DNA from 3 places in the Lysinibacillus sp. FSL P2-0066 genome. Region 2 is predicted to be linked to each of the others. Evidence: a T-box and tRNA genes for the amino acid it is inferred to sense, from the RefSeq annotation. Region 2 holds a T-box; the other regions hold tRNA genes.
The links. A T-box is a leader RNA that pairs with one kind of tRNA and senses whether it is charged. The one in region 2 lies ahead of argS (arginine--tRNA ligase), so its partner is inferred to be a tRNA-Arg.
Positions count from the first base shown of each region.

Region 1: it has a tRNA-Arg gene. The T-box ahead of argS (arginine--tRNA ligase) is inferred to sense a tRNA for this amino acid. The anticodon was not compared.
Region 3: it has a tRNA-Arg gene. The T-box ahead of argS (arginine--tRNA ligase) is inferred to sense a tRNA for this amino acid. The anticodon was not compared.

Region 1 is NZ_CP150202.1:3,140,923-3,148,023, forward strand. Features, by position in the region: gene MKZ14_RS15680 (LTA synthase family protein) at 1-1,526, opposite strand, end outside; gene MKZ14_RS15685 (DinB family protein) at 1,896-2,417, opposite strand; gene MKZ14_RS15690 (hypothetical protein) at 3,011-3,181, shown strand; gene MKZ14_RS15695 (hypothetical protein) at 3,454-4,008, shown strand; tRNA gene MKZ14_RS15700 (tRNA-Arg) at 4,221-4,294, opposite strand; gene MKZ14_RS15705 (glucose 1-dehydrogenase) at 4,516-5,262, shown strand; gene MKZ14_RS15710 (hypothetical protein) at 5,356-6,006, shown strand; gene MKZ14_RS15715 (DUF2071 domain-containing protein) at 6,003-6,701, opposite strand; gene MKZ14_RS15720 (DUF2639 domain-containing protein) at 6,761-6,922, opposite strand; gene MKZ14_RS15725 (YdiU family protein) at 7,031-7,101, opposite strand, start outside.
Region 2 is NZ_CP150202.1:2,212,975-2,220,075, reverse strand. Features, by position in the region: gene recQ (DNA helicase RecQ) at 1-223, opposite strand, end outside; gene MKZ14_RS10975 (hypothetical protein) at 231-1,334, opposite strand; gene MKZ14_RS10970 (MFS transporter) at 1,583-2,764, opposite strand; gene argS (arginine--tRNA ligase) at 2,895-4,568, opposite strand; T-box leader at 4,610-4,829, opposite strand; gene MKZ14_RS10960 (FAD-dependent oxidoreductase) at 4,910-6,796, opposite strand.
Region 3 is NZ_CP150202.1:3,668,510-3,675,610, forward strand. Features, by position in the region: gene MKZ14_RS18205 (TPM domain-containing protein) at 1-657, opposite strand, end outside; gene MKZ14_RS18210 (LemA family protein) at 657-1,238, opposite strand; gene MKZ14_RS18215 (spore coat protein) at 1,372-1,986, shown strand; gene MKZ14_RS18220 (amino acid ABC transporter ATP-binding protein) at 2,075-2,797, opposite strand; gene MKZ14_RS18225 (amino acid ABC transporter permease) at 2,794-3,504, opposite strand; gene MKZ14_RS18230 (basic amino acid ABC transporter substrate-binding protein) at 3,595-4,389, opposite strand; tRNA gene MKZ14_RS18235 (tRNA-Arg) at 4,888-4,962, opposite strand; gene clpP (ATP-dependent Clp endopeptidase proteolytic subunit ClpP) at 5,272-5,862, shown strand; gene MKZ14_RS18245 (HPr family phosphocarrier protein) at 5,917-6,174, opposite strand; gene whiA (DNA-binding protein WhiA) at 6,287-7,101, opposite strand, start outside.

The DNA of each region.
Region 1 (7,101 bases), 930 kb from region 2:
CGTTGTAAATTAGCACTTTCATATGGTGTAATATCTTTTCCTATTACTTGGCTCATTGCAGCGTTATGATTATCTGAAATACCATAATGGTCACCATAAAGAACAATCATTGAATGATCATATAAACCTGATTCTTTTAATTGCTGGAAGACCTGTTGAATTGCTTCGTCTGCATAACGAGCTGTTTGGAAATAATTATCAACGCTTGCATCTCCCGTATTGGCTTTATCAATTGTCACTAAATCTTGATTCATTTTATATGGATAGTGATTCCCTACCGTAATTAATTTTGTATAAAAAGGTTGTGGTAAGGAGCTTAAAAGATTTTGAGATTGTGCAAAGAATGGTTTATCTAATAAACCATATTCAGCCATGTCCTCTGAAGTACCTGTGTTATAGTAGCTAGCATCAAAGAATTTATCGAATCCAAATGATTTATAAATCACATTTCTATTCCAGAAGCTTCCGTTATTACCATGGAATACAGCGGATGTATAACCATAATCTTTTAAAATACTAGGAGCTGCCTGATACGTATTTTGTGCTTTTGTAATATAAGCAGATCCTTGTGGTAATCCAAATAAAGAGTTTTCAAGCATAAATTCTGCATCAGACGTTTTCCCTTGACCTGTTTGATGGAAGAAATTATCAAAATACAAGGTATTCTTATCTTTTGCTAATGAATTTAAAAATGGTGTTACTTCTTCACCGTTTAATTTATAGTCGATTAAAAAGTTTTGGAATGATTCTAAATGTAAATAGATAACGTTCATTCCCTTTGCTGCACCAAAATATTGGGCATTCGGTTTGGCATAATTTGATTTTGTATAGTTAATTACTTCAGTAATATCACTACTATCCGCCAAAGCTCTCTGAGACGATGCTTTCATCGTTTCAACTGAGTCATAAATCGTATAGTTATACATTCCTAGATATTTCACAATATAGTTTCTATCAAAACCTCGTGTTAATAGTTGAGGACGATTAGTTTCAGCTAGTCCTAAATTAAGGACGGATACTGCTAATGCAATAGCAATGATTGCCATTCCTTTTTTATAGCCATAACGTTTCGTATCTTTTTGAATTTTTTTAGAGAATCGTAGATAAAACATAACAAGAACATCTACAAAGAACAAAATATCATAAGGCTTTAGTAAAGAAAGAACACTACCACCTAAATCACCGAAATTCTGTGTTTGAGAAAGTGTAGGTAATGTAATGAAATCACTAAAGAATCGGTAATAAACAATATTGGCATATAAAAGAATAGACATCAAAGTATAAATTACAACGAGTGATGTGTATTTTCTTTTTCCTTTAAATAAAAATGAAAATCCTAGAAATAGCATTGCTGAGCCTAGTGGATTTATTAGTAAAAGGAATTGTTGCATGACTCCTTCTACACCTAAGTCAAATTGTGATAGTTGAGAGATGTATGTTTTACTCCATAACATTAATACTGCTACTATATAAATTCCTAAAAAGTTTTGTAATAGGTTATCTTTTTTATTTACTAGATTTTTCATTTCTGCACCTACCTTTTACTGATTAAATTAAAATCTAGATATATATGAACTTAACTGATAAGTACTGTATTGCACTTTAAAAAATGTTACGTTACAATAGTTTTTTTCGCGACCAATGTATAGTACTCCCCATTTAAACTTCTGTCAAGTTGTTAGCTATTCTTCATATAAATATTTCTAATTAACCTAAATATTGTCCAAAAAATACCCAGTAAACATTAGCTTTTAACTAATATTTACTGGGTATTTTACGCCATAATAGAGATGGTTGGTTCTTTAAATATCTATATGAAATTTACCTCGCAATTTCTCTTATTTGGGCATCAAAAAATCTTCCATTTCAAATGAATTGGAAGATTTTCTGGAACACTATTTAGACGTTTCTATATTTATTTGAGCACCTACTGCATTTTTCAATGATGAAGAAAGACCTCGTCTGATTAGATTCGCTGAAACAGGCGCTCTCCCCATCTCCCTTGCCCAAATTGATAATTGTCCTATATGGTGAATTTCATGTGCAATGGTATGACGAATGATCTCACCCCATGTATGCGTTTCAATGCTACAATCGGCTAATGGATTATGAAGTATACGCTCTTCCATACTGTCATCCCATTGATTTACAAAGCTTTCGACTTCTAAATGAAATGCTGCTTCCAATTTACGAACCTTTTCCAAGTTATTATATTCATCAAAGCTCTCCTGAAAATCAGTTTTCCCTTGTAATAGACGAATCCAACTCCATTCAACATCAATGATATGGAAAAGTGTGTGTAATATACTGCCCATTCCTCCAGTTCGGTTTTGCAAAAGTTCTTCTTCAGTCAACTCTTCACACCAACGAAACCAGTCTTCCCTAACTAGCCAATTATATTTAAAAAATGTTTGCAAAAAAGCACCTCCGTAGTTGTTGAAAAACATTATAACTCACTATTTCTTCATATAAAGTGAGGAATCCTTCTTTGCTCTTTCAGCTATCCAAATAAGCACTATAAGTATCCTAAGCTAAATGTTTAGTAATTACCACTTCTGGTTACTCTTATGAATTTTTCTATAAACGTAATCTGCATTATCTAGGTTTTTCCAGCTACTAATAAAATTTAGTATTAGCATAAAAATTCCAAATAAAATAAATGCCAACATATATTTACCTATGAAAAATAAAACAAACGTTGCAACCAAAAGTAATATCATTAAAATTATTACGAGGATTTGTAATTTCCCCTTCTTCTTCTCATCCACCTGTTCAACCTCCAATCAAAGCGCCGATACTTTTCTAAAATGTTTTCTTTGGTTTATTTTAACATAAAAATTCATTTTTTCTAAATAATCAATTATTTTATGCAAAATCCAAACATCAGAAATTTCCTACCAAATTTTCCTTACATAATCTTGGGATGATCTGAAATATTTAAATAGGAAGTAGAAATAAACAAGGGATATTTTATTGGATAAGATAAATAATATCTTTAGGAGGTGTCGACATGAAACGAGACAAAAAAAATACAGAGTTTGCAACAGACGAGCCAACAAAACAATCATTTACTAGTGGAGCAGACCCAAAAAAACCTAATGGGCGTACGGAAGCCCCTCGCCCACAACGTGAAGAAGACCTTATTGTGGATGAGAAAAAAGGTAAGTCAACTTCATTATAATGTAAGACAAGTTAGTATTTTTGACCACTCTATTAGAGATGGTCTTTTTTAATTTTCTCCACATCATGTAACGCTATATAATGATTGAGACCACCCATCATGGAGTGGTCTTTCTACTATTATTAAATACAGATTATTTTAATTAACTTATCTCATCGCCAGTATATTATATATTAAAACAAAAAAGTAAATTTATGTTTTTTAACCTAATTTTAACCTTTTATTGATAATCTATAGTTGTTTCAACAATTAAATTACTAGGAGGAATAATTATGACAGTAGCAGTAAAAAATTTTAGTAGTATTATGAATCAAATGAGAGATGCTTATACGGGAGAGCAAACCAATGAATTTTCTTTAGCAGCGTTCATTGGACTTCAAGCTCCTTCATTATCAGACGCACCTGATGAATTACAAAAACTAACACAAGAATATCAGGAGAACGTTAATAGTTTTTATGTGCAAGAAGAATTAGACTTAAAAGAAAATGTTAAGCAGTTAGAGAATGATAAAAATCAAACAGCTTTTTTTGAAAATATGCGGAAGAAAAAAGAGGAAGCTTTAAAAAAATCGGAAGACATGATCAATAAATACTACGATTCGTTGATAGATTTTGGTGAAGAGCATCCTGCAGCTCAAACACTAATCCTTACTATTGCTGATAAAGTCGGTGCCTTTATACAAGATATTATGGATAAAGTTTTAAATGTTTTTGTTACTGTTGTGGAAACTGTAAAAAATGCAATAAGTGCTGCTATTAATTTCATTTCCTCTACTTTTAATTCAATTGTTAGCACTACGAAAAATTTCTTTTCTAGTTTATTTTAAAAACATTCTTAGCAGGACTGTCTCTGGACTATCTTGTTTCACATTTAATACCACTTTACAAGAAACAGATCAACGAGCTAGTTCTCATTTTGATAAACTTTTCGATGAAAAAGACTGATTTTGGCACCTCTTAGGCACTATCGAGAGACTTATACATCAATGTATAAAAATAAAAAGGCTTACAACCGTTGTGGCTGTAAGGCTTCGCTTGACGTCCCAGGAGGGATTCGAACCCCCGACCGACGGCTTAGAAGGCCGTTGCTCTATCCAGCTGAGCTACTGAGACATGATGTCGTTTCTTATGTATTCCATAGGAAGGACAATATTTATTATATGTACTTTATAGCATAATGTCAACATTAATTTTACTATGCAGGCAAGGTTTGCCTCATATTTTTTATCATATGTTGCTACAGCATCCATTATACCATTTCCTCACCCACTTAGCAGGACGGATAGCAAAATATTTGCTACACTATTGGCGATAAAAAAGTAGGAGGTATGAGGATGTTTAAAGATTTAGTCGTTATTGTCACTGGTGGTGCACAAGGGATTGGAAAGGGCATTACACTCGCATATGCACAACAAGGCGCAAAAGTGGTGATTGCTGATTTGAATGCAGGCTTAGGTCAACAGTTAGAACAGGATATGCTTGCTCAAGGCTACTCTGCATTATTTGTTCCAACGGATGTGACAAAGGAACAGGATATAATTCATTTGATGCAGCGAGCTGTTGAGCAATATGGGACCATTCATATATTAATTAATAATGCTGGGAAGTTTCAGCATCAATCTCCCTATGAGGTGACGTTTGATGAGTGGCAGGATTTGTTGCAGACGAATTTAACGGGTACCTTTTTCTGTGCCAGAGAGGCTGCAAAAGTGATGCGGCATAATGCAAAGGGTGGTTCTATTGTTTCGCTGGCCTCTACGCGTGCTGAAATGTCGGAGCCTCATACAGAAGCTTATGCGGCTACAAAGGGTGGTATCATAGCGTTAACACATGCTTTAGCGCGATCTTTAGGGCCAGATCAAATTACGGTGAATTGTATTTCACCTGGGTGGATTGAAACAGGTGATTACGAGGCACTACGGCCAATCGATCATGCGCAGCATTTGTCAGGAAGGGTTGGTCTGCCTGAAGATATTGCACAGGCTTGTCTCTATTTAACAAACCCGATGAATAACTTTGTAACAGGTATTAATCTTACAGTTGATGGTGGCATGACGAAGAAAATGATGTATGAAGCGTAATTTTGTCGTCTGTTCTTTTCTTTCTTGTTCTTCATACTCTGAGATTCCTTGGAGTATGCTACTGTAGGAGATAGAACAAGAAGGAGTGAAGCCTTGTACCCCTATTCAAATGGTTTTTCATTAAGCCAGCTGTATCATGCCCCCTATACGCAGTATACGGCTCCGATTCGTCACTTTTTACAGTCAAATGATTACCGACGCTGTATTAGTAAAGGCGAAGCAGACTTTATGGCTATGAATCGCTTACTTTGGATGGAGCATGTAAATTGGACACGGATGACTATTATTAGCATTGTGTTTAATTTGCCTGATTTACCCTTTGTGCAGCAGCGTTTGCTACGCAATGCAACCGATTTAGGGAATTGTTTACGCCCCTTTTATGGGGACTCCGTGGCGGATCGTTATGCAGCTTTAATTAAAGAGCATCTGGTAATTGCGGCTCAATTAGTGACAGCTGCTGCGAAAGGTGACGCTACCACAGCAGAAGCAAAAGAAAAGGAATGGTATCGTAATGCAGATGATATTGCTTTCTTTTTGCATACAATCAATCCATACCTAAGTAGAGAGGCAGTACAAAAAATGTTTTATACGCATTTAGCTTTAACGAAAAATGAAGCTGTCACGATGATACAAAAAGATTTTCAGGCAGATGTAGACGTATTTGATGAAATTGAAGCAGAGGCACTTGCGATGTCAGATATGATTGCCAGTGCCATCGTGATGCAATTTTGTTACCTCTTTTAATGTAAAAATCTTGATGCATTTATGACCATTTTACGCTCAACTGCTGGAGGAAAAACTCTCGCCGTTTTGTTTTTGGCATAATGAGCATGAGGCTGTATGCCCTGAAGACTACCCTTCATAAAAGAGGCTAATGTATTGCTTTGAATCGTTACGTTGGCTCGCTTTAATTCCCATGTGGAGTGGTGAATATCAATGCGAAAAAGTGTATCCTTCCATTTCGCCCATGAATGGTAGCGCTCTACAATCCATCGGTCAAAATTAGTATTGGTCTTGTCTCCTATTGTATAAATAACCCTCAATCTTTCGTCACATGCTTTGTAATGGCTTGTGTATGAATAGTGATTTCCTCTTTGTTTTACTAGGATGTTGGAATGGCGATATGGCAAGCTACCTATTGCCGTAATTTTTGATAAGAAATTATTCGTCACATCTAAATGAAAAAAATAGATGCCTTTCATGCCGTTATACTCCACATATGTTCGGACATTCAATTGTAAATAGGTATTCATCCCCGGAAGAGGTGGTAGAAAGCGTAGCCGATGTCGATAAACTTTAAAAACTACAGCACTAAGCCAGGCATTTTGTTCAAAGAGATCGAGCTTCAGTTCTTTAGGTACATGTTTTTCGAGTTCTTGAGGGTCTATCGGCCAATGTAAAAATAGAACATCTTGCCATGTTTGAGTCATCATCCACATCGTAAAACTCCTTTCTAATCACTAGTTTTTCCTAGAAAGGAGTTATTCAAACAAACGGTCTATTGATTTTGCTCAGCAGACTCTATTTCGACATAACGATAATATAAATTTCGTAATTCAGATTCTTTATATAAGCCTAAATGACTTTTAAATTGAGGATGAACCATTATTCCATGAGCACGCAATACTTTGACAAACCAACCCTTTGAATACTTATGCACCGACCCTATTCTCCTTTATCTTTATTCATACATAGAATATGCGTTTGAATACGGTAGAGTGCCTTTATACAAATAAAAAACGAGAGAATAAATAACTCTCGTTTTTACTTATGTGCCACAAAACGTACGATATGGTTGATTCGTCGGTTCAGGTAATGAAGCGTATGCTTGTTGCTCTT
Region 2 (7,101 bases):
CCTCCACCTGATCTTGCATCAGTGAAATCAGAGGCGAAATCACGATGGTTAACCCCTCAAGCATTAACGCTGGAATTTGATAGCAAATGGATTTCCCTCCACCTGTTGGCATGACACAAAGACTTGACTGCCCTCGTAATGTTTGTTCAATAATTTGGGCTTGTCCTTGGCGAAAGGTATCATAGCCAAAATGATGCTGTAGCATTTGTCTAGCTTGCTCCATGCAAAATTCACTCCTTGTTTGTGAGACCAAGTAGCTTGTACTCGCCCTGTTCATTTTTTTCTAACTCATACACCATATTGGAGTAGGCAAGTGCCTCCTGTCCAGCAGCATTCGTTAGGATATATTCCGTTTTAGCCTGTACGATAAGACGCTGTCCCTCTACACGAATTGCCTGAATATCCGTGTCGGAGAAATGAATTTTGGCTTGCTTGGAAGCATAATAGGCAACCATACTAGCCAAGGTTTCTTGTATAGCCTCTGTGCCGACAATCGATTTCATCACACTTGCATCCTGAGTTGTCACTGCCCCCTTTAAATACTTGTGAAACGTATCTAAAAATAGCTTAATTTCATCGGTATTATATGCAAATACATTTTCTCCATATTGTTCGATTGCTTGCTGTACAGCTTCTTTATCCCCTTGTTCAATATAGGGGTACAAGTTTTTCGATTGGGAAAGTCGTACATTGGCTGTCATGCCCTCTTCAATCCATTCATCAATGGATGCTTGGAATTCCTTTATAGGCAATATGTATGGCTGGGATTCTCCTTGCTGTTGTCGATTAAAATATAGACCGACAATGGCGCCATTTTCAGCCTCCATAACAGGGCTTCCTAGAGGTATCGATTGTTCTGCTTCTATATAATAAGCCGCAACTTTATCTTGGTATTTTTGAATCGTATAGGGTAAGCCATTCACATAAACAGCTAGCTGATTGAGCTCACCATCATATAGCTTGGGCACTTGCACATCCGCTTGATAGGTTACTCGTAACAGGGCCATATTATAGGCGGTTGACATAACATGAATAGTTGCTGCTACCAGCTTGTCCTGACCAAATTGAACAAGGGCAGTTGGTTTGGATGCCACTAGTGCGCCATTCGTTAAAATATACAGTTGATCATCCTGTTGTCTGATAATAATGCCTGCTCCAACACCATGCTCTCCAATCACTTTGACCTCTGGGACAATTTTTTCCTGTTGCTTCGTCACAGCTCCCTCTGTTTCCACCTCTGCCTTTTTATTTTGAAACCATCCTGTCCCTATTTGACTGTCGCAGCCTGCTACAAGAAAAGCTGTCGCTCCTAAAATGAGCACTTTTTTATACATACCTTCACCAAAACTTTCTTTTCTACATTCTCTCTTCTCTATCATAATCAAGGACTAGTAATGTTTCAAGTTTACATAATATTATTATAAGTTAATTAATATTAGAAAAATGTAGCAACTACCCTAAAGTCATTTCTTTCTACCCATTAATATTGGTGAAAGACGAAATTTGCTATGAGGATGGAAGGATATCATACCCACAAAATAATTTTCACATAAAAAGACATGTGCAACCTGACACATGTCTCTTACAATGATTTTTTCCTTAATAGTCCTGTCGTTACTAGAATGCCGAGCATTAATAGTACAAAGATCAGATACGTCCATATATGGTTGCTAGTTAGGTCATAGCAAACGCCTATTAGAATGGGGATAATGGCACTTACCATAAAGCCTCCTGCCAACACCATAGATGACCAACTAGTGGCCTCCTGATCATTTTTGGCTTCATCAAGAGGCAACAATAGGCCGATTGGAAACAGCCCACTTAACACAATACCAATTAATAAAACAGCCAGCCATAGGTAAATACCTGTTGTCAGCCACAGCAGCATAAATCCTATCACGCCAACAAAGCTTAACACTAGTAGCCATGCCATTCGACTGGGCCATTTTTCCATGAACATTGGTACCGCCATATTCCCTATCATTTGTACAATCGACATAATGGTCAGCATGGTACTTGCTGCCTCTAATGACAGGCCTTTATCCTGCAATAGCGGTGTAAGCCATGACATGATTGAGAAAAAAAGTGATGTTTGTAAACCAAAGTACAGTAAGATTACCCAGGCACGTCTAGATGTCCACGGATTACGGACATCTTCTGACGCAGTTACTTGGTGTAGCTGCTCGTTGTGTTCGGATGGAATTGCCGCTAGCCAGATAGCGAGAGCAACTATCGCAAGGATTGACCACATACCAAGGGCGATTGTCCAGCTATTACTGAAACTCTGATAAAAAGTCACGGTTAAGGCTGCACTTAAAGTAGCCCCTACGCCTATACCGAATGAATAGATACCGACTACTGTCGTAAAGCGTTCTGGAAACTTTTTCTTAATATAAGCATTTAGAATAGGACCAATCATTGCAATCGCTAAGCCTGCCGCAAAGCTTGTCACGATGAGCAAGAGATAGCTTGCTTGGAAAAAGCGTAGCCCATTCGCGACGACCAGGATAGCCACTAAAAGGGTGATAGCTGATTTCGTGCCCATTTTTCGCTGAAGCGGGACAGCCAATGGAGCAAATAATCCCATACAAAAAACGGGAATCGCTGTGAGAAAGCTCATGCTTGTATTCGAGACATGTAAGGATGTCATGAGGATGTTAAAAAGAGGTCCTATTCCCGTGACGGCTGGTCTCATATTAAGTGCAACAAAAAATATACTAATGACTACGAAGGTGAGTGAAATGGTCCATTGTTTTTTAGCCATTTGTTCGATCCTCTCTACTATTACGCAGCCTTCATTTATGAAAAGCTTGCATGGATTCCTCTATCCTTTTATCATGTTTTCGAAGGATGGTCAATCATTGGCCAGTTTGCCTTTAAATGGCTATTGTTTATTACATATTTTCTGGTGCTTCAATACCTAATAAGGCTAATGACTCTTTTAAAACAATGGCGACACTCTGACATAGTGCAAGACGGGATGCTTGCTGTTCATCATCTGCTACTATTTTGTGCTGTGCATAATATTTATTGAATAAGCGTGCCAATTGTAAGGCATATTTCGCTATTTGAGACGGATCAGCCTGCTCAAAAGCCATAGCTACCGTTTTGGGAAACTGTTCTAGTAATAAGATAATCGGCCAAGCCAGCTCTCCTAAAGAATTCAATATCTTACCTTGAGTCGGAGCTTTCGCTTTATCTAAAATAGAGCAAATACGCGCATACGTATACTGTACATATGGACCTGTTTCGCCTTCAAAATTCATCATCTGCTCGATTGAAAATTCAATATCGTTTAGACGATGGGATTTTAAATCATTAAAAATTACCGCTCCAACCCCCACTTGCTGTGCTACTTGCTCTTTATTTGAAAGATGAGGATTTTTCTGCTCAATATTACGCTTTGCCGTCGCAATGGCCTCAGCTAGCACATCTGCTAATAACACCACCTTGCCTTTACGAGTCGACATTTTTTTGCCATCCTTCAGCATCATGCCAAATGGGACATGCTGCAGATTCTTTGCCCAAGGATCGCCCATTTTTTCGATGACCTGAAAAAGTTGTTTAAAGTGGAGGGACTGCTCATTACCAACGACATAGAACATCTTTTCGGGCTGATAGTGCTGTTGACGATACAGGGCGGCTGCTAAATCACGCGTCGCATACAGCGTGGCACCATCCGTTTTCGTTATTAAACATGGAGGCATCTCCTCCATCTCCACAACATACGCACCGTCTGATTCTACGAGTAGCCCTTTGTCTTTTAGCGCTGTCACAACGGGCGTCATTTTGTCATTGTAAAAGGCTTCACCTGTAAAGGCATCAAAATCAATTCCTAACAGCTTATAGATTGTTTGAAACTCATCTAATGACACATCTCGGAACCATTGCCACAATGCTAGTGCCTCTGCATCACCATCCTCCAATGCTTTAAAGGCGGCACGAGCCTGTTCATTCAATGTTGGATCTTGCTCTGCCTCTTCATGAAATTTCACATAAATCTTTAGCAACTCCTTAATCGGTGACGCTGAAATAGCCTGTTTGTCCCCCCAAAGCTGATAGGCAACAATAAGCTTACCAAACTGTGTACCCCAGTCCCCTAAATGATTGATACGAATCGCTTGATAGCCATTTTTCTCTGCTATATTTGCTAAGGCATTGCCGATAACCGTTGAACGTAAATGTCCCATTGAGAAGGGCTTGGCAATATTAGGAGATGAAAAATCCAAGACGACCGTTCCCATCTTTGTTGAGCTAGTACCATATTGTTGCTTATCGCGTAGAATCTTGCTCAACACCTGTTGCGTTACCTGTTGCTGAGCTAGAAAAATATTGACATAGCCACCAACGGCTTGCACACGCTCGATACTGTCATGGTTTAATTGACTTGCTATTTGTGCTGCGATACTTTGTGGTGACTGTTTCCACACTTTTGCTAGGGTAAAGCATGGAAAGGCCACGTCCCCTAGCTCCAAGCTTTTTGGTTTTTCTAATAGTGACAATATTTCCTCCCCTGTTATTTGCTGCTTTAATACGACTGCTATACTATCGGCGATTTGTTTATTCATCTTGCTCCTCCTATCTAAATAAAAAAGCCCTCGCCTCTATAATTAGAGACGAGAGCATGATAATCCCGTGGTACCACTCTAGTTGCCATGTGACATGACCACTTTCCATTGTTAACGAGGTGACGCCCCGCTATTCTCTACTACTATTTCGAGAATCTTCTCCAAAGTGCGCTTCATTCATGGTTCCTGCATTAGGCTCCCACCATCCCTAACTCGCTTGCCAGTCTTCCCATCAATTACTCTCTTTTTCATCGAATTTTTTATGATTTTGACATATATTACAGGACTTTCTAATTGGCGTCAACCCTTTTTTACGTTGCCGTTTCAGCAAAAAACGCTCCTCACAATGAGGAACGTTCTTTTTCTACATAATGAATAACATCAGCCATAATCGCATACATCTCTTTTAATTTTAATTTCTTATTATCAGTGACTTTCTTCGCTACTTTCTCCGTGACGATTCCTTTTTCAACTAACGTATCCCAGCTAGTCGCATTGGATTCACCGATGAGGACATCAGCCAAATATTGGGCTAGCTCATCTCGCTCAATGGGTTCATCACCTTGATTATAAACTTTATTGATAACAATTTCGAGCTGATCCTTCATTTCTAATGCACTTTCTCTACCAGCACGTAGCATACTCTCTTTTAACATTTTCGCAAACTTTATTTTTGTCGCCTTACTATCTACTTTTAGGTCATTATCATAGCCACCCACTACAAGGCCGTAATTAATGAGCGTTTGAATGGCTTCATCATACCATTCTCCTTGATATGGGTACTCAATTGAAAATGAATCAACATAGGCACCTTGTTTAGCTAATTGCTTTCGTAATGTAGCGATTAATGATTTATCCTTACTCATGTCTCTAAAAGTTACATCGTGCTTCTGTGCAAGAGCAGCCGCAGTCCCAGCCGCTTCACCTGTCACCATCCCTGTTGGAACAATACGTGCACTACCAGCCGCGAGTGATGAGTAACCAGCAGAGCGTCCGACAACCAGTAAGCCATCAATGTCCTTCGGTACTAATGAACGGAATGGAATGGCATATTGCTTTGGTGATGCGATCACATAGCCGTAATCATGAGGCGTTTGCGCTTGCACATCGACTGGATAAGAGGCAATGCCAATGCTATCCCACTGATCACTATTTTTCCAAAGGTCTGCCATTGGTAATTGATACTCTGCCCAAATATGTCTTGTTTCTCGGACGTAGAGTTCTTCTGGATAGCTAACAATTTCAGCCTTTTCAAATCCTGGGAAGTTTGTTTGTAAATATTTTAGAATGTGTAACGTTTCTTTCTTCCCAGTGGCAATAGCCGCTTGTTTGGAGGATTCATTCAAGCCATCAATACCAAAAATCTGTAAGGCATTGATGAAATATTCATCATCTACACGAGCTAAGTTTAACCCTCGTAATCTTGTACCCTCTTGTAATGGCTTGTATTCATCATGCAGCTTTGTAAAGCCCCACATAACGGTATGATTTAAATTAGCACCGCCAAATACACCAGACTTAGCCGCTTTTTTTACTTCATCCCAATCGACATTTTTTAGATGCAGCATTAAAGTCACAGCCATACGCTTATCCTTTATGCCAATATCTTCTCCACCCACAAAGAATGGAACGCCTGACATGGCTGCAAAATCAGCATCCTGTGTAGCATCTATGAAAGATTTCCCCGTCACAACATATGTACCGTACTTATTTTTTAATTCCACGGACGTTAATTGTTGTTGTTTAACATTCGCTTTCACGATCTCGGTTTGCACGGATAAAGTTAAGTTGGGCTCTTCATCGATCAGCTTTTTAAAGGCTGCCTTAGCACCTACAATGCCAAAAGCGTCATTCCCTCTAACAAGCTCATGCCATTCCTTAAATATTCCCTCACTTATCGAGTTGTTATGGCCATCACGAGGAATGTCGAGGAAATTCAGCATACCATATGTAAATAATCCACCTAACTCTTGTCGTTTTTCGACCAACAATGTTTTTGCACCATTTCGAGCAGCAGCAACAGCAGCAGCAACACCCTCTGGTTCACCACCGATGACAATAACATCATATTCTGCCTCTATATGTTCAATTGGTTCTGGCTTTTTATACTCATCCACTAATTTATTGTATGCCATAGAGTTTGTTATTTCTTTAATAAAATAGTAGCTACCAAACCCAAGTAAAACTACTATTACACAAGTGGCTGTCCATAATAAGCCCTTACCCATAATATACCTCCAATTGTTAAATTTACCATCAATGTGTTTGTTTAATCATCATTCCCGCCTCAAGGGCTGAATGTCCTAGTTGAACGCAGGCATATCATTACCACAAATGAATAATTTTTTAGCTTATAGCATTCTCTATGAAATTATCATCAAGATAAATGAATGAAATCATTTATGAGGATTGTGATGTTTTTAGTCTAACATTAGCAACACCAATCTAGGATAAATGAAAGAGCCACGAGTAGCTGGCATTCAAAACGGGGATGGTCTTGTGGGCACCAGTGATGATTTACTTGACATATAAA
Region 3 (7,101 bases), 1.5 Mb from region 2:
AGGATAACCGCCATAGCCTCCAGCACGAGGACCTCCGCCACCTTTCGAAAAGAACGTATAAAAAATAAGGACAATGATAATGATTAGGATAATTAACCAAGTGGGCATGTCTTCCTCTTCGTTTGTTTGCGCTGGCATATCACCGGTCCAATTATACTCTTGGGCAACAGCGCGAAAAACTTCAGAATAGGTCGCTTGAAAAGCTTGATCTAAATTACCCGTACTTGCTGAGGGATAAAATGCATTATCTAAAATGCGTCCTAATTTACCATCTGGTAATGCTCCTTCTAATCCCTGGCCCACTGCAATTACAACGTCGTTATTTCCTTCCCCTTGACCAAAGGTAGCTAAAATCAAGACACCGTTATTTTTTTCCTTATCTCCAATGCCCCATGAACGAATCAATTTTGTCGCATACATTTTCGGCTCTTGTCCATGAAGACTATCAATTGTGACAACCATGATTTCAGCCCCCGTGCCTTGATCCAATTGCTCGGAATAATGATTTATCTCTTCTTTGACATTCGCTGAAATGACATTAGCAAAGTCATGTATATACGTATTTTTCATAGGTGACGGCATCGTTGCTTTCGCTAGATTTGAGAAAAAAAGAAGCACCGAACAAACGATGATCATCTGTACAATGCAACGTTTCATTAATGGGTACCCGATTGGCTAAAGTCGATAGATGGTGCTTTGTCAGCTCCTGCTGCGGCTTTAAAGTATTCTTTTTGTTCGAAGCCAAACATTCCTGCCATTAAATTCCCCGGGAAACGTTTAACATGTTTATTGAATTGTTGCACCTCATTATTGTAATCCTCACGTGCTACAGCTAGACGATTTTCGGTACCTGCTAGCTCATCCATTAACTGGCGGAAGTTTGCATCTGCCTTTAAGTTTGGATAATTTTCTACAACTACTAGTAAACGACTAAGAGCGCCAGTTAAAGCATCATTGGCAACAGCTTGCTCCTCTGGTGTTCTTGCACTTCCCATTTGTGCACGTGCCTGCGTAATATTCGCTATCACCTCTTGCTCATGACTCGCATAGCCTTTCACAGATTCCACTAGATTGGGAATCAAATCATAACGACGTTGGAGCTGATTTTCAACTTGTGCCCATTTAGAATCAACATTTTCCTCGGCTGTCACCAGGCTATTATATTTAGGTATAAATAATAAGGCGATTACAACAAGAATGATGACAATTATTCCAATTGGTCCAAGTAACTTTTTCAATTTTAAGCCTCCTTGACTTGCATTTCCTTCTAACTTTAGTCTACATTTTTACCTTTACATTTATACCGTATGAAATTGAATTGACACGACATACTAAATACTGCAACAAAAAATTATTGAGGAGGCGTTTTTTTTGTCACAATCGTTTTACAATGAATCATCAAACCAAACAAATTTCAATCAACAACATAGCCTAAATCATGGTGGACATGAAATGATGGACATGCATGAAACAATTGGCGAAATTATTGCAGGTATGAACCAAGCGATTATTTTGCGTCCCCATGTAAAAGATCCTGAATTACTCAATATTTTGGATCGCCAATATAATTTCACTCTTGGTATGTACAATACGATCGTAGAATCCTTCAAAACAGGACACGATCCATCTGTTCCAACAGGACGCTACCAAATGGAAACAGGAAATGACTTCAAATATGGCCTAAATCCTGGTCAACCAAAAAAGCCAATGCAAAACGCAAATGAAATCAATGATGAAGCTATTTCTGGATTTTTACTTGGCGCTCAAAAAGGAGCAGCAAAATGCATGACAACTGCTGCGTTGGAGACAACAAACCCTGTAGTTCGACGCGTTGTTGCGGATAGTATTCCTAACTGTATCGAAATGGGCTACGAATTATCCATTTATCAAAATAAACACGGCTATTATCAAGTGCCTCAGTACTCTCAACAGGATATGCAAGCGATGCTGAATGCATACGACACAACATCTAATCCCCTTCATTAAATAAAAACAGTCCATGGTGAATACTCACACCATGGACTACTTTTTTAGTACAAAAAAGCGAACAAGCATGTCGTTCGCTTTTTCAGTTTTATAATACTTTTCCTAAAAACGCCTTCGTACGGTCGCTTTGTGGATTGCCGAATAGTTCCTCTGGAGAACCTTCTTCTACAATATAGCCCCCATCCATGAAGACCACTCGATCGCCTACTTCACGGGCAAAGCCCATTTCATGTGTCACAACAACCATTGTCATCCCTTCAGCTGCTAGATTTTTCATAACATCTAGCACCTCTTTTACCATTTCAGGGTCAAGTGCTGAAGTTGGTTCGTCAAATAAAATAGCTTTTGGCTTCATTGCTAAGGCACGAGCAATTGCCACACGCTGTTGCTGACCACCTGATAGCTGCTCAGGATAATTATATGCCTTGCTATCGAGGCCAACCTTTTTTAATAGTTCATGTCCTAGAGCCTCTGCGTCTGTACGACTCATTTTACGAATTTGCATAGGTGCCATTGTAACATTATCAATAACAGTCATATGCGGGAATAAGTTAAATTGTTGGAACACCATACCTACTTCAGCGCGAATTTCATTGATATTCGTTTTAGGGTCGTTAATTTTTACATTTTCAATATAAATAGCACCATCCGTTACTTCTTCTAACATATTGATGCAACGGAGAAATGTACTTTTTCCTGAACCAGACGGCCCAATAACACAGACAACTTGTTTTTCTTGAATTTCATAATCGATTCCTTTTAATACTTCAAGCTTGCCAAAGTATTTGTGTAGGTTTTCAATTTTTATCATCTAGCTTCCCGCCCTTCTACCTTAGCTTTACGAGGGACATAGCTATTGCTAAATCGTTTCTCGATAAATGCCACAATTTTCGTTACACCATATGTTAAAACTAAATATAATAATGCTGCAACGATATACGGTTCCCAGAAGCGGAAGCTTGCACCAGCTACGACCTTACTAGCGTATAAAATATCTGGTGCTGCAATTACTGTTACGAGTGAAGAATCTTTTAATAATGCGATAAATTCATTTCCTAATGGTGGAATCATCCGTCTAAATGCTTGAGGTAAAATGACCTTACGCATCGCTTGGTTATGCGTTAATCCAAGAGAGCGAGCAGCCTCCATTTGTCCTTTTGCAATACTTTGGATCCCTGCACGGAAAATTTCTGCATTATAAGCAGCACAGTTTAAAATAAGCGCTGTAATCCCTGATACCATATAGCCTAAAGAATGACCAAAAATTGTTGGAATAACTGCTAAGTGAATTAACAAGATTTGTACAAGCATCGGTGTTCCACGGAATAAATCGATATATAGTTTAGATGGCCAATAGATCCATTTTTTACTCGATAATTTTCCAAGGCCTAAAAATAGCCCTAATAGAATACCGCCAAAATAACCACTAAGTGTCAAAATAAGTGTTACGCCAATACCTCGTATAAACATATCTCGGTAGTTCCAGACAATGTCCCAGCGTAAGTCAAAGATGTCCATCCGAAAACCCCATTCCCCTTTAAATTACGATTAATAAATGAGCCGTTAGCACAGTTACTATGTTAGTAGCATCATGTCATTCATTTCTTACTAAAAATCAGTACCTGTAATTTCTTTTAATTTACCGTTTTCTTTAATCTTTTTAAGACCTTCGTTTAATTTATCTAGTAATTCTTTATTGCCTTTTTGAACCATGAAGCCATAGTATTCTTTTTCGAATGCGTCATCTTCAATTACTTTTAGTTTTTGATCTGGATGAGCCTTAATATATTCATAAACGACTGCGTTATCTCCGATAGCTGCATCAACATTACCATTTAGCATCTCTTGAATAGCGATTGGCTGACTTTCAAAAGCCATAATATTTGTACTTGCTTCCCCTTGAAGCTTTTTCGCCGCCATATGACCAGTAGCATTAATTTGTACTGATACTTTTTTATCTTTTAATTCATCAAGAGATTTAATTTTTGAATCTTCTTTCACAACAATTAATAACTGAGACTCATAGTATGGTTCTGTAAAATCAAATGATTCTTTACGTTCTTCCGTAATTGTGATCCCTGAAGCACCGATATCTGTTTCACCGTTTTTAATTGTTTGGAACACTGGCTCCCATCCAATATTATTCCACTCAACCTCAAAGTCCATCTCATCTGCAATTGCTTGTAGAATATCGACATCAATCCCTACAATTTTCCCTGAATCGTCAACAGATTCAAATGGTGCAAAAGTGGCCTCAGTACCTACTTTATAGACCTTTTTGCCATCTCCACCATCTTCTGAAGAAGAGCTACCTGAAGATGCCCCATCTTTTGTACCACATCCTGCAAGCGCTAATGTTAATGCCGCAATAATCATCAGTAACATCCAACCTGTTTTTTTCATTATATTTCCCCCTAGTTCGATAATTTTCCAAATTACGTATTATTTTTCGCAATTCGGAAATGTTAGACTATTAGGTCAATTATATTAACATTATAGTATTTAGACAACAACTTTTCGCATAAAACTAAATATTTTTTCATATAAATTTATATGAAATTCATATAATTTGAAAAAACATGTATAAATAACAAGAAAATAAACCTAAAACTAATATATATACAATGAGAACCATGCCAAATTTCGATAAATTTAGGCAAAAAAAAAGAATCCCCTCAGATAGGATTCTTTTTTTTTCGACTATTGCTAGTCTCACGTACAGTATGTTCACTAAAAAATAATTTGGAGTTGTTGCTTTTTTGAAGGTTTGAAAGGAATAAATAGGGGAATAATGCCAACTAGGACAGTATTCCCTATTCTTCCTCTCGATCTCCAGTAAGCAGGCTGCTAAACTACTTATTAGGAGATGAGCTATAACAGTATATCAATTAATCAGTAAAATGGCGCCCTCGGAGGGAATCGAACCCCCAGTGCAAGAACCGGAATCTTACGTGTTATCCATTACACCACGAGGGCAAAAGACACAAAAAAAAAGTACTCACTCTAGGCTTACGAAAAGCATGATGTAGATAACCCTCATTTTTGAAGCATACCTGCAAAATAGTGTTCTGTACTTTAAACCTTATAACCTTAATCATTATACAAGCCTATCCTATATAATTCAACCATAGATTGCAAAAACAATTTATTTTTTTTAATTTCACTTTAGCAGGGTTAATATTTGACCTTCCCTGACTATAATGTGTATGATAAGGATACAGCTGAAATACAAAGGAAAATTTTCAGCAAAGGTATTCGAATTTAGCTTTTTAAGGAGGATTTAACATGAATTTAATTCCTACAGTTATTGAACAAACTAGTCGTGGTGAGCGTGCATATGACATTTATTCACGTCTACTTAAAGACCGTATTATCCTTTTAGGAAGTGCCATTGATGACAATGTTGCCAACTCCATTGTCGCTCAGCTTCTTTTCCTACAAGCAGAAGATCCAGATAAAGATATCTCTCTTTACATTAATTCACCTGGCGGATCCATTACGGCTGGTATGGCAATCTATGACACAATGCAAATTATTAAACCACAGGTACAAACAATTTGTATTGGTATGGCTGCATCAATGGGTGCTTTCCTACTTGCAGCTGGAGAACCTGGTAAACGTTTTGCCTTACCAAATGCTGAAGTTATGATTCACCAACCACTAGGTGGTGCGCAAGGGCAAGCGACAGAAATTGAAATTGCTGCTAAACGTATTTTATTCTTACGTGAAAAATTAAATGGCATTTTATCTGAACGCACTGGTCAACCACTTGAAGTCATTGCAAGAGACACAGATCGTGATAACTTCATGACTGCTGAACGTGCAAAAGAATATGGCTTAATTGACCACATTATGCATCGTAGCGATAATAAATAAAAAAGAGAAGGCATCACAGAATTGCTCTGTGATGCCTTTTGTATTTATTGAATGTTAATCTTCGTTTTCAATAATTGTTGCCAACGCTGTAACCGCTTGCTCAGCATCGTTACCTTCACTGCTTAAAGTCACTTCAGTACCTTTAGCAACTGCTAAGCTCATGACACCCATAATGGATTTGGCATTTACTTTTTTCTCGTCTTTTTCTAGAAAGATATCAGCACTAAAACGATTTGCTTCCTGCACAAATAGTGCTGCTTGTCTAGCTTGTAGTCCTAATTTTAATTTAACCTGGACTCTTCTCTCAATCATTCTCAAAACTCCCCTTCACTACCGTTCATCTATTAGTTTTATCTTACCTTACTTACAGGCAAAAGAACAATAAGCGATTAGCATGACATTCATACCTGAAAAGTATGATAACTTAACCACCTATTTTTTCACCACGCCTTAATGCATCCGCAATCTCATCAATTTTTCTCAATCGATGGTTAACACCAGATTTACTAACCGTTCCACTAGATACCATTTCACCAAGCTCTTTCAATGTCACATCTTGGTATTCAACACGGAGACGAGCTATTTCACGAAGCTTCTCTGGTAGTTGATCAAGACCAATTGAATTTTCAATAAATCGAATATTCTCTACCTGCCGTAATGCTGCACCAATGGTTTTATTTAAATTGGCAGTTTCACAGTTCACAATACGGTTGACACTATTACGCATATCTCGCAAAATCCGAACATCTTCGAATTTCATCATAGCCTGATGTGCGCCAACAATATTAAGGAAATCTGAAATTTTTTCCGCTTCCTTTAAGTACGTCACAAAGCCTTTTTTACGTTCGATTGTTTTGGCATTGAGTTCAAATTCATTCATCAAATCCATTAATGCTTCACCATGCTCTTTATATAAAGAATAAACCTCTAAATGATAAGCCGATGTTTCTGGATTATTGACAGAACCTCCTGCTAAAAAGGCTCCCCTTAAATAAGCTCTTTTTTGGCCACTCTTTTGAATGAGCTTTCTTGAGATAGTATGGTTAAATTGAAAGTCGTCTGAGATGATTTCTAAATCAATTAATAGCTCACGCGCACCTTCTCTTACACGACATATATACACATTATTTTTTTTCAATCGCATTTTCTTTCGAACAAGTAATTCCACATTGTACGGATACAATTTTTTCATAATCGTATATAGTCTTCTGGCTATTGCAGCGTTTTCGGTTTGCACGT